2 regions of the Haloechinothrix sp. LS1_15 genome follow, and region 1 is predicted to be linked to the other one. Evidence: riboswitches for the same ligand, from Rfam matches in the RefSeq annotation. Region 1 holds a riboswitch; the other holds the start of a gene.

Evidence for each region. A riboswitch is a leader RNA that binds a small molecule or an ion and turns the genes downstream of it on or off. The one in region 1 is predicted to bind cobalamin.
Region 2: another riboswitch for cobalamin. It lies ahead of F8178_RS14365 (ABC transporter substrate-binding protein); the one in region 1 lies ahead of F8178_RS05505 (ribonucleoside-diphosphate reductase subunit alpha).

The regions. Positions count from the first base shown of each region.
Region 1 is NZ_WBXM01000003.1:60,386-65,127, reverse strand. It holds gene F8178_RS05505 (ribonucleoside-diphosphate reductase subunit alpha) at 1-2,487, opposite strand; cobalamin riboswitch at 2,646-2,863, opposite strand; gene F8178_RS05500 (acyl-CoA dehydrogenase family protein) at 2,946-4,163, opposite strand; gene F8178_RS05495 (phosphotransferase family protein) at 4,163-4,742, opposite strand, start outside.
Region 2 is NZ_WBXM01000008.1:204,862-209,603, reverse strand. It holds gene F8178_RS14380 (methyltransferase domain-containing protein) at 1-437, shown strand, start outside; gene F8178_RS14375 (cyclic nucleotide-binding domain-containing protein) at 467-889, opposite strand; gene F8178_RS14370 (FAD-dependent oxidoreductase) at 1,115-2,476, opposite strand; cobalamin riboswitch at 2,608-2,734, shown strand; gene F8178_RS14365 (ABC transporter substrate-binding protein) at 2,991-3,923, shown strand; gene F8178_RS14360 (iron ABC transporter permease) at 3,927-4,742, shown strand, end outside.

The DNA.
Region 1 (4,742 bases):
TCACTGGCACGCCTCGCAGTCCTCGTCGCCGGTGCCGCAGGAGTAGGTCACCGTGGCTGGGACGGCATTGAGCGCACCGTCGGCGCGGTCCAGCGTGCTCTTCTCCACGCGGGTGGCCGCCCGCGTGCGCAGGTAGTAGGTGGTCTTCAGCCCCTTGCGCCACGCGTGCCGGTACAGCTCGTCGAGCGCGCGGCCGCTCGGCGTGTCGATGTAGAGGTTCAGCGACTGTGCCTGGTCGATCCACTTCTGCCTGCGCGAGGCGGCTTCGACCAGCCACCTGCTGTCGATCTCGAACGCGGTGGCGTACAGCCGCTTCAGCTGTTCCGGCACCCTGTCGATCGTGGCGAGGCTGCCGTCTTGCCGCTTGAGCTCAGCGGCGATCTCTTCGTCCCACAGGCCGTGGCGCTTGAGGTCCTCGACGAGGCACGGATTGATCACGGTGAACTCGCCGGACATGTTCGACTTGACGTAGAGGTTGCGGAACACCGGTTCGACCGAGGGCGACACGCCGCAGATGTTGGCGATGGTCGCCGTCGGCGCCACGGCCAGCACCGTGGAGTTACGCATCCCCCGCTGCCGCACCCGCTCACGCAGTGCCTGCCACGCGAGGGTGGTCGATGTGTCGACATCGCACTCGCCGTCCTCGCGGGATCCGGCGAGCAGCCGGAGCGAGTCGATGGGGAGTATCCCTTCGCTCCACAGTGATCCTTCGTACGACTCGTACCTTCCCCGCTCGGCTGCCAGCCTGCTCGACGCGTCGATGGCGTGGTAGCTGACCAACTCCATGCTGCGGTCGGCGAACTCCACCGCCTGCTCGCTGTCGACGGGCGCGCCGATCGCGAACAGCGTCTCGGCATAACCCATGACGCCGAGACCGATGGGGCGGTGCCGCAGGTTCGCCGCCCGTGCCTCGTCAACGGTGTAGAAGTTGATGTCGATGACGTTGTCGAGCATGCGCACGGCGGTGCGCACCGTGCTTTCCAGCAGGCGATCGTCGATCCGGGCACCGGAGAGGTGCGCGGCCAGGTTCACCGACCCCAGGTTGCACACCGCCACCTCCTCAGCACTGGTGTTCAGGGTGATCTCGGTACAGAGATTGGAGGAGTGCACCACACCCGCGTGGCGCTGCGGTGAGCGCAGGTTGCAGGGATCCTTGAAGGTGATCCACGGGTGGCCGGTCTCGAACAGCATGGTCAGCATGCGCCGCCAGAGGTCAACCGCCCGCACCGTCCGGTGCACGCGGATCTCGCCGCGTCGCGCCGCGTGCTCGTAGGCGCGGTAGCGCTCGGCGAACGCGTGGCCGTAGAGCTCGTGCAAGTCGGGTACCTCGTCGGGGGAGAACAACGTCCACTCGCCGTCGGTGACGACCCGCCGGAGGAACTCGTCCGGCACCCAGTTCGCGGTGTTCATGTCGTGGGTCCGCCTGCGCTCGTCCCCGGTGTTCTTGCGCAGTTCGAGGAACTCTTCGATGTCGATGTGCCAGGTCTCCAGGTAGGCACAGGCCGCACCCTTACGCTTGCCTCCCTGGTTGACCGCGATCGCGGTGTCGTTGGCGATCTTGAGGAACGGCACGACGCCCTGCGATTTCCCGTTGGTGCCCGCGATGTGTGCACCGAGCCCGCGCACCGGCGTCCAGTCGTTGCCCAACCCGCCCGAGTACTTCGCGAGCAACGCGTTGTTCCGGTACGAACGGAAGATCGCGTCCAGGCTGTCGTCTACAGTGGTCAAGAAGCATGAGGACAGCTGGGGGCGCGTGGTGCCCGCGTTGAACAGCGTCGGTGTGGATGCCATGAAGCGGAACGTCGACAGCAGCTCGTAGAACTCCACGGCTCGGCGGTCGGGGTCGTCCTCGCGAAGCGCCAGCCCCATGGCCACCCGCATGAAGAACGCCTGTGGCAGCTCGTAACGGATCCCACCGTCGTGCAGCAGGTACCGGTCGTACAGGGTGCGCAGCCCGAGGAACTCGAAACTGAGGTCCCTGTCCGGCACCAGCGCAGCGCCCACCCGTGCCAGGTCGAACCGCGCCATCGCGGGATCGAGCTGGCCCAGCTCGACGGCGCGATGTACGAACGCGGTGAAGTAACCGGGGTAACGTTCACGCATCTGCTCCTGATCCGGCCGGTGCGACGCGCCAGGTCGCTCAGCGGTCGACCCGCCAGCTACGGCAGCCGCCAGGTAGGACAGTGCCTCCCCGCGCAGCGTGTCCAGCAGCAACCGCGCGGTCACCCGGGAGTACCCGGGTTCGGTCTCGATCAGCGTGCGCGCGCTCATGACAAGTGCCTCGTCGAGTTCCGCGGCGCTCATCCCGTCGTACAGGCACGGCCAACAGGCGTCCAGCACCGCGGCCGGATCCACCCCGTCCACGTCCCTACAGGCCTGCTCGACCACCGCCCGCACCCGGCTAGCGTCCAGCGGGTACCGCGCTCCCCCGGCGTCGACGATCGACACCTCGGGGGGCGATGGTGCGGCGTACAGCGTTTCGGTCACCGTTGCTCTCCTCTCGCGAGCTCGAACGACGATGCCCGGTACCTCGACGCGAGCGCGCGAGAGCGCGATGACCACCCCGGCCACCGGCACGGCCGGCTCCCGGTGCCACCGGATCGCCTGCGCGGACCCACCCTCGAGGTCCCGGACGGCGCGCACCGCGTGGTGCGCGCACCGATGGCAGGTCTTCGGACTCGCGGGCGTTCGGCCACGCCGGCCGTTCCTACTGGCCGTCGCTTCCCAGGCGCGGCGCGCCCAGTGCGTGATGACGGCGGTCGTTCCCACTCACCGCTGCGGGGCAGTCCCGGATTCGCACCGGGTTCCCTGTTGCCACACCGGGTGCGGCGGCACCCGGTGAACCATCGGCAGCATGCACCCTACATGTTGGGGCCGCCGGAGCAACGACTCCCATATAGGCGTGTCGCTTGGGGGTGGCGATGAATCTCGCGGACGGCCGCGGCTCAGCCGGTCCGCTGGTGTTTGCGGAGTTCCTTGCGGCCAAGGGAGGCTTTGTGCACCTCGTCGGGGCCGTCGGCGAAGCGGAGGGTGCGGATGCCCGCGTACCATTCGGCCAGCGGGGTGTCCTGGCTCAACCCGGCGGCGCCGTGGATCTGGATAGCCTTGTCGAGGATCCATTCCACAGTGGCCGGGGTGGCGACCTTGATGGCCTGGATCTCGGTGTGCGCGGCCCGGTTGCCCTCGGTGTCCATCAGCCACGCGGCTTTGAGTACGAGCAGCCGCAGCTGCTCGATCCGTACCCGCGTCTCGGCGACCCAGTCACGGATCACGCCCTGCTCGCCGAGCGGACGACCGAAGGCGACGCGATCGCCCGCGCGCTGGCAGGTCAGCTCGAGCGCGCGTTCGGCGATGCCGATCGAACGCATACAGTGGTGGATCCGTCCCGGCCCGAGCCTGGCCTGCGCGATGGCGAACCCGTCGCCCTCGTTGCCGATCAGATTATCCGCCGGTACCCGCACGTCCGAGAAGGACAGCTCGGCGTGTCCGCCGTGGTCGCTGTCGTCGTAACCGAACACCGTCATGCCACGCTCGATCGTCAGCCCCGGCGTCTCACGCGGCACCAGGATCATGCTCTGCTGGCGGTGGGGATCGGCTTCCGGGTCCGTCTTGCCCATCACGATGAATACCGCTGCCTCGGGGTTCAACGCCCCGGTGATCCACCACTTGCGACCATTGATGACGTACTCGTCGCCGTCGCGGGTGATGCTGGTGGCGATGTTGGTCGCATCGGAGGAGGCCACCTCCGGCTCGGTCATCGCGAACGCCGAGCGGATGCGGCCGTCCAGCAGCGGCTCCAGCCACTCCTTCCGCTGCCGCTCGGTGCCGAACATGGACAGCACCTCCATGTTGCCAGTGTCCGGCGCGGAACAGTTCAGCGCCACCGGCGCCAGGCGAGGGCTACGCCCGGTGATCTCGGCCAGCGGGGCGTACTGCAGGTTCGTCAGCCCGGCACCGTCGTCGCCGGGCAGGAAGAAGTTCCACAGCCCCCTGGCACGCGCCTGCTGCTTGAGCTCGGCGACCACTGGCACCGTGGCCCACGGGTGCTCGCGCCGGGTCAGCTGCCTGGCGAACTCCGGCTCCGCCGGGTAAACGCACTCGTCCATGAACGCCGTCAGCCGCGCCCGCAACTCCTCGGTGCGCTCGTCGAACGCGAAATCCATCAGCTCTCCTTCACCGCGTCCAGACCGGACGCCACGATCGGTTCCACGACCGCACCCACTGATTCGAAGCCGGAGCCGACGGTCGCGCCTTGGGTGTACCGGTAGTGGATCCCTTCCAGGATCACGGCCAGCTTGAAGTGCGCCAGCCCGAGATAGAAGCCCATGTCGGGCAGGCTGCGCCCGGACGCGGCCGCGTAGGCTGCCAGCATCTCGCCCGGTTCCAGGAACCCCGGAGCGTCACCGGCATCGGCCACCGCGTCCGAACCCCGGATCTCCGACAGGCCGCGGTAGGTCGCCAGCAGCGCCACGTCGGTAAGCGGATCCCCGAGGGTGGCCATCTCCCAATCCAGCACCGCGGCGACCTCGTCGGCATCGTCGATCAGCAAGTTGTCCAGCCGGTAGTCACCGTGCACGATCGCGGGCGGCGCGTCCGCGGGAACCCGGCGCTCCAGGCGCACGTGGAGCTCGTCGATACCGGGCACCTCCCTGCTGCGGGAGGCGTCCAGCTGCTTGCGCCAGCGCCGCACCTGGCGCTCGAGGAATCCCTCGGGCCTACCGAAATCGCCCAGCCCGACCGCG
Region 2 (4,742 bases), on a different contig from region 1:
TGATGTGCGAGTGCGCGCTGTGTACCTTCCCGGACAAGCCGAGCGCGGCCACCGAGTTCGCGCGGGTGCTGCGGCCGGGCGGCCGGGTCGGGATCAGCGACGTCACCGTCTCCGGGGGCGAGCTTGGTGACGAGTTGGCCACGCTCGGGGCCTGGGTGGCCTGCCTCGCCGATGCCCGGTCGCCGGAGGGCTACCGGGAGATCCTGGCGCAGGCGGGGCTGGCCGTGGTGCACACCGAGCGTCACGACGACGCGATCCGGCGGATGGTCGAGCAGATCGATGCTCGTATCCGGCTGCTGCGCATGACCTCCTTCGGGCAGCTCCACCGGGCCGGGGTCGACGTCGATGCGGTGCTGCGCAGTTGCGCGCTGGCGCGCGAGGCGGTGTCCGATGGGGTGATCGGTTACGCGCTGCTGGTGGCGGAAAAGCCCGGGTGACCCGCCGGTGGTACTACCGCCGCGCCGTCTCAGGCGCCGGCCGTGTCGCCGTCCCGGCCGGTTGTGTCGAGCACCCGGCGGAACGCGGGGACCCGCTCCAGCAGCCGATCGAGGTCGCCACCGTCGATGCGCAGCAGCTCAACCGGCTCTCGTGTCGACACGGTCGCCGAACGCAGTCGCCCGTGCCGCAGTGCCATCTCCCCGACCACATCGCCTGGCCCGAGCTCGGCCACCAGATCCTGCCCGGAGTAGATCCCGACGATGCCCGACAGCAGAATGTAGCAGGCATCCCCTGGCGTCTGCTCGTGGATCAGGGCCCAGTTCGCGGGCAGGCTCGCGCGCGTGCTCGCCCGCACGATCGCGTTGACCTCCGACTGCGTCAACTCCTCGAACGCGGGGAATCGGTGCAGGTAACGAGCTTCGGAGCCTTCCTTGGGAACCCGCGTGGCCATGCTCTCTCCTTGCCGGGCGTCGTCGCCTGTGCTCGCCTGTGGTCGGTTGTCACCGACACTGCTTCCGGCAGGATACCTGGGTGGGGTGCGAGCCGAAGGACTCCGCGGGTGCGTATGTGGTACCCAAGGGTCCCTTCGGCTCCATCCGGTCGTGCGCAGGGCCTGAGCCGAAGGGCCTCTTGGGTGCATCGTGTGTACCCAGGGAGTCCTTCGGCTCGCACCCCCTCACCCACCTGCGCGGCGGGCGGTGCGGCCGCCGTGACTGCCGAAGAACTGGGCGGCGGCTTGCTGCAGCGCGATCGACCAGGTGGGGTAGGGGTGGATGGTCTGGGCGAGCCTGCCGGTGAACATGCCGGTGTCGATCGCCAGTGTCGCCTCGCTGATCAGCTCGCCCGCGCGTTCGGCGACCACGGTGGCGCCGAGCAGCTTGCCGCCGCCGAGCCGTCCGAGACCGCGCCGTGGGCCGGCGATGAGCTTGACGAACCCCGTGGTGGCGCCCGCGGTCACCGCCCGGTCGACCTCGGCCATCGGTAGGTAGGCCACCCGCACCCGGTGATCGGTGACGTCGTGTTCGAACGTGCCCACGGTGGCGACCTCGGGCGTGGTGAACACCACCTCCGGGATCGCGCCGGTGCCGAACACCGGCTTCCTGGTACGTCGCAGCGCCGCCGTCGCCGCGACGCGCCCCATCGCATACGCGGCGTGGGTGTGCCCGGAGAGGCCTGTCACGTCGCCCGCCGCGGTGATGCCGGGCACGGTGGTGCGCAGGTGGCGGTCCACCACGACGAACCCGCGATGGTCGGTAGCTACGCCCGCGGCGTCCAGCCCGAGGTCCGCGGTCACCGGGGCGCGCCCAGTGGTGACCAGGAGGCGCTGCGCCGAGAGTGTCGCGGAGCCGGCCGTCAGAGTGATCTCCTGGCCATCGCCGTGCACCGAGGACACCGGCGCGTCCACCCGCACGTCCACCCCGTCCGCGGCCAGCGACTCGCCGATCAGCGCCGAGACATCCGGGTCCGTTCCGGGAAGCAACGTGCCCTCGGACTCCACAAGGGATACCGGAATGCCGAGCCGTGCGAAGGCCTGGGCGAGCTCGCACCCGTTCGCCCCGCCACCGAGGATGGCCAGCGAGTCCGGAGCGGCTTCCAGGTCGAACACCGTGTCGGTGGTCAGTACCGGCACGTCCGCCAGGTTGCCGATCGGCGGCACCATCGGGGCGCTGCCCGTGGCGAGCACCATCCGCGGGGCGCGCACCACGCGCGTTCCCACCTGGATGCGGTCGCGGGAGAGCAGCCGGGCGTGCCCCCGCATCACGTCGATGCCGCGTGCCCGCAGCACGCTTTCGTCCTCGGTCGCCCCGATCCGCGCCACCACCTCCCGGGCCCTGGCCATGGCCCTGCCGAACGGCAACCCGGCCGCGGCCGCCTCGATCACCGTTTTCGACGGCACGCACCCGGTGAACGTGCAGTCCCCGCCCGGTGGTGATTCCGTGACCAGCAATGTGGTCGCACCCTGCCGCACGCCGGTCGACGCGGCGGCGAGTCCGGCGGCTCCGCCGCCGAGTACCACGAGATCGTATTCCTGCACCACGCACCCTCCCTGTGTCGCACCCTGGGACGGGGTGCGCTCGCACGTGGTTCCAGTGTCGGCCACTCAGCCGAACCTCCACCACCGACTGTCGGCGCGGTGACACCGTGAGCATGCCCACGACGGTGACGACCGTCGTGCGGTGAGCTGCTAGCCTGGCCCAGCCACGCGTGCAGCGAAGTCCGGTGTGAATCCGGCGCTGTCCCGCAACTGTGAGTCCCCGAGGGGACGAGCCAGGTCGCCTGCGCGGGTGGGACGAATGCAGCTCTCGAGGAGGGGCTCTTCGTCGACGCCACGTCGTCGAAAAGCATCCGACTCGACAGATGAGTGGAAGGATGCGGTATCCGTGTCGTTACGACACTCTCTGTCGGCCGTTTCCGCGTGTTCAGTACTACTCATCGCCGCATGTGCGAGCGACGCATCGCAACGCGACGGTGACGCCGGTACGGGTGGGGGAGTCACCTTCACCGATCTACGCGGTACTCAGCTGACCCTGGACGAGCCGGCGTCGCGGATCGTGACCATTCCGATCCCGCACGCCGCGATGGTGATCGCGCTGGACGGCGGTACCGACCGTCTGGCAGGCATGAATCCGAGCTCGGCGAAGGCGATCGAGGACGGCATCCTCGGCGAGTTCTTTCCCGAGGCTTCAGAGATCCCCAGCGACATCACCGACGAGTCGTTCGCGCCGAACATCGAGACCGTCGCCGGGCTCGATCCGGACCTGGTGCTGCAATGGTCCGACCGTGGCGACGAGATCGTCAGACCACTGGAGAACGCGGGCCTGACCACCGCCGCGCTGACCTCGTCGACCCAGGACGAGCTCGAAGCCGCCCTCAAGATGGTCGGTGCCGCCATCGGCGAGGATGACCGGGCCGAGCGGATCCTCGACTGGCACGACGAGGTGCGCCGCGAGCTGGCGGAACTCGACCCGCCGGAGCAGCGGCCGTCGGTGCTGTACTTCCACCGCATGGCCGAGGAGCTCCGGGTGTCCGGGTCGGACACCTACAACGACTTCTACATCGAGCTGGCAGGCGGCACGAACGCGGCCGCCGAGATCACCGGGCGGCACGTCGTCGAGCCGGAGCAGGTCGCCGCGTGGGACCCGGACGTCATCCTGGTGGGCAGCTTCGACGATGCGACCGTCGACGACGTCGCCGAACACCCGGCCTGGCGGGAACTCACCGCGGTCACCGAGCGCCGCGTGTACCAGGTACCGCTGGGTGGCTACCGCTGGGACCCACCGAGTCACGAATCACCGCTGATGTGGCAGTGGCTCGCGCAGCTACTGCACCCGGACGGGATCGATGTGGACCTGCCGGAGCAAATCCGGGAGCACTACGACTTCCTGTACGACCAGCAGGCGGTCAGTGATGAGCAGATCCGCGAGATCCTGCGGGCCGAGCTCAACGCCGGTACCGCGGGCTACGACCGCGTCCTGCGGGAGTAACCGGTGGTCCGGACACCGGAGACCACCGCGAGCTGGGCCGGGTCCACACGGCGACTCGGGCGCTTGTCTACCGCGACGGTCATGGTCTGGCTGGCCGTGGCCGCGATTGGTGCCGGGGTGCTCGCGCTCGGTTTCGGTCGATTGGCGATCCCGCCGGACGTTGTGGTGCGGATCCTGGCGAGCCAGATCGTGCCGCTGGAGGCAGGCTGGAGCGGCACCGAGCAACAGATCGTCGAGGCGGTCCGGGCGCCGCGCGTGTTGCTGTCCATGCTGGTCGGAGCGGGCCTGGCCTGCGCTGGTGCGGTACTACAGGGTGTGCTGCGGAACCCGCTGGTCTCCCCGCAGATCCTGGGTGTCCAGTCGGGAGCGTCGTTCGGTGGGGCGCTGGCGCTGTTACTTGGGGCAAGCTCGGTGCTGCTGGTCGGTGGGGCGTTCGCGTTCGGTTTCCTTGCGCTGATCGCGGCGATGGTGCTCAGCAAGGTGCACGGACGCCGCACGGTACTGATGCTGATCCTCGCGGGCATCGTGGTCGGCGGCTTCTTCGCCGCACTGGTCTCCGGGGTCACCTACCTCGCCGATCCGGAGGAGAACCTGCCGAGCATCGTATTCTGGCTCCTCGGGAGCTTGGCGACGGCCACGTGGGACAAGGTCGCCATCGCGGCGCTGCCGGTGCTGGCCGGTGTGGCGACGATGCTGGTGTTGCGATGGCGCATCAACATCCTGGCGCTCGGCGACGATGACGCACGGGCGCTCGGCGTCGAGCCTGCGGTGCTGCGCTGGGTGTTGCTGTGTTCTGCGGCCGTCGTGGTCGCCGGAACC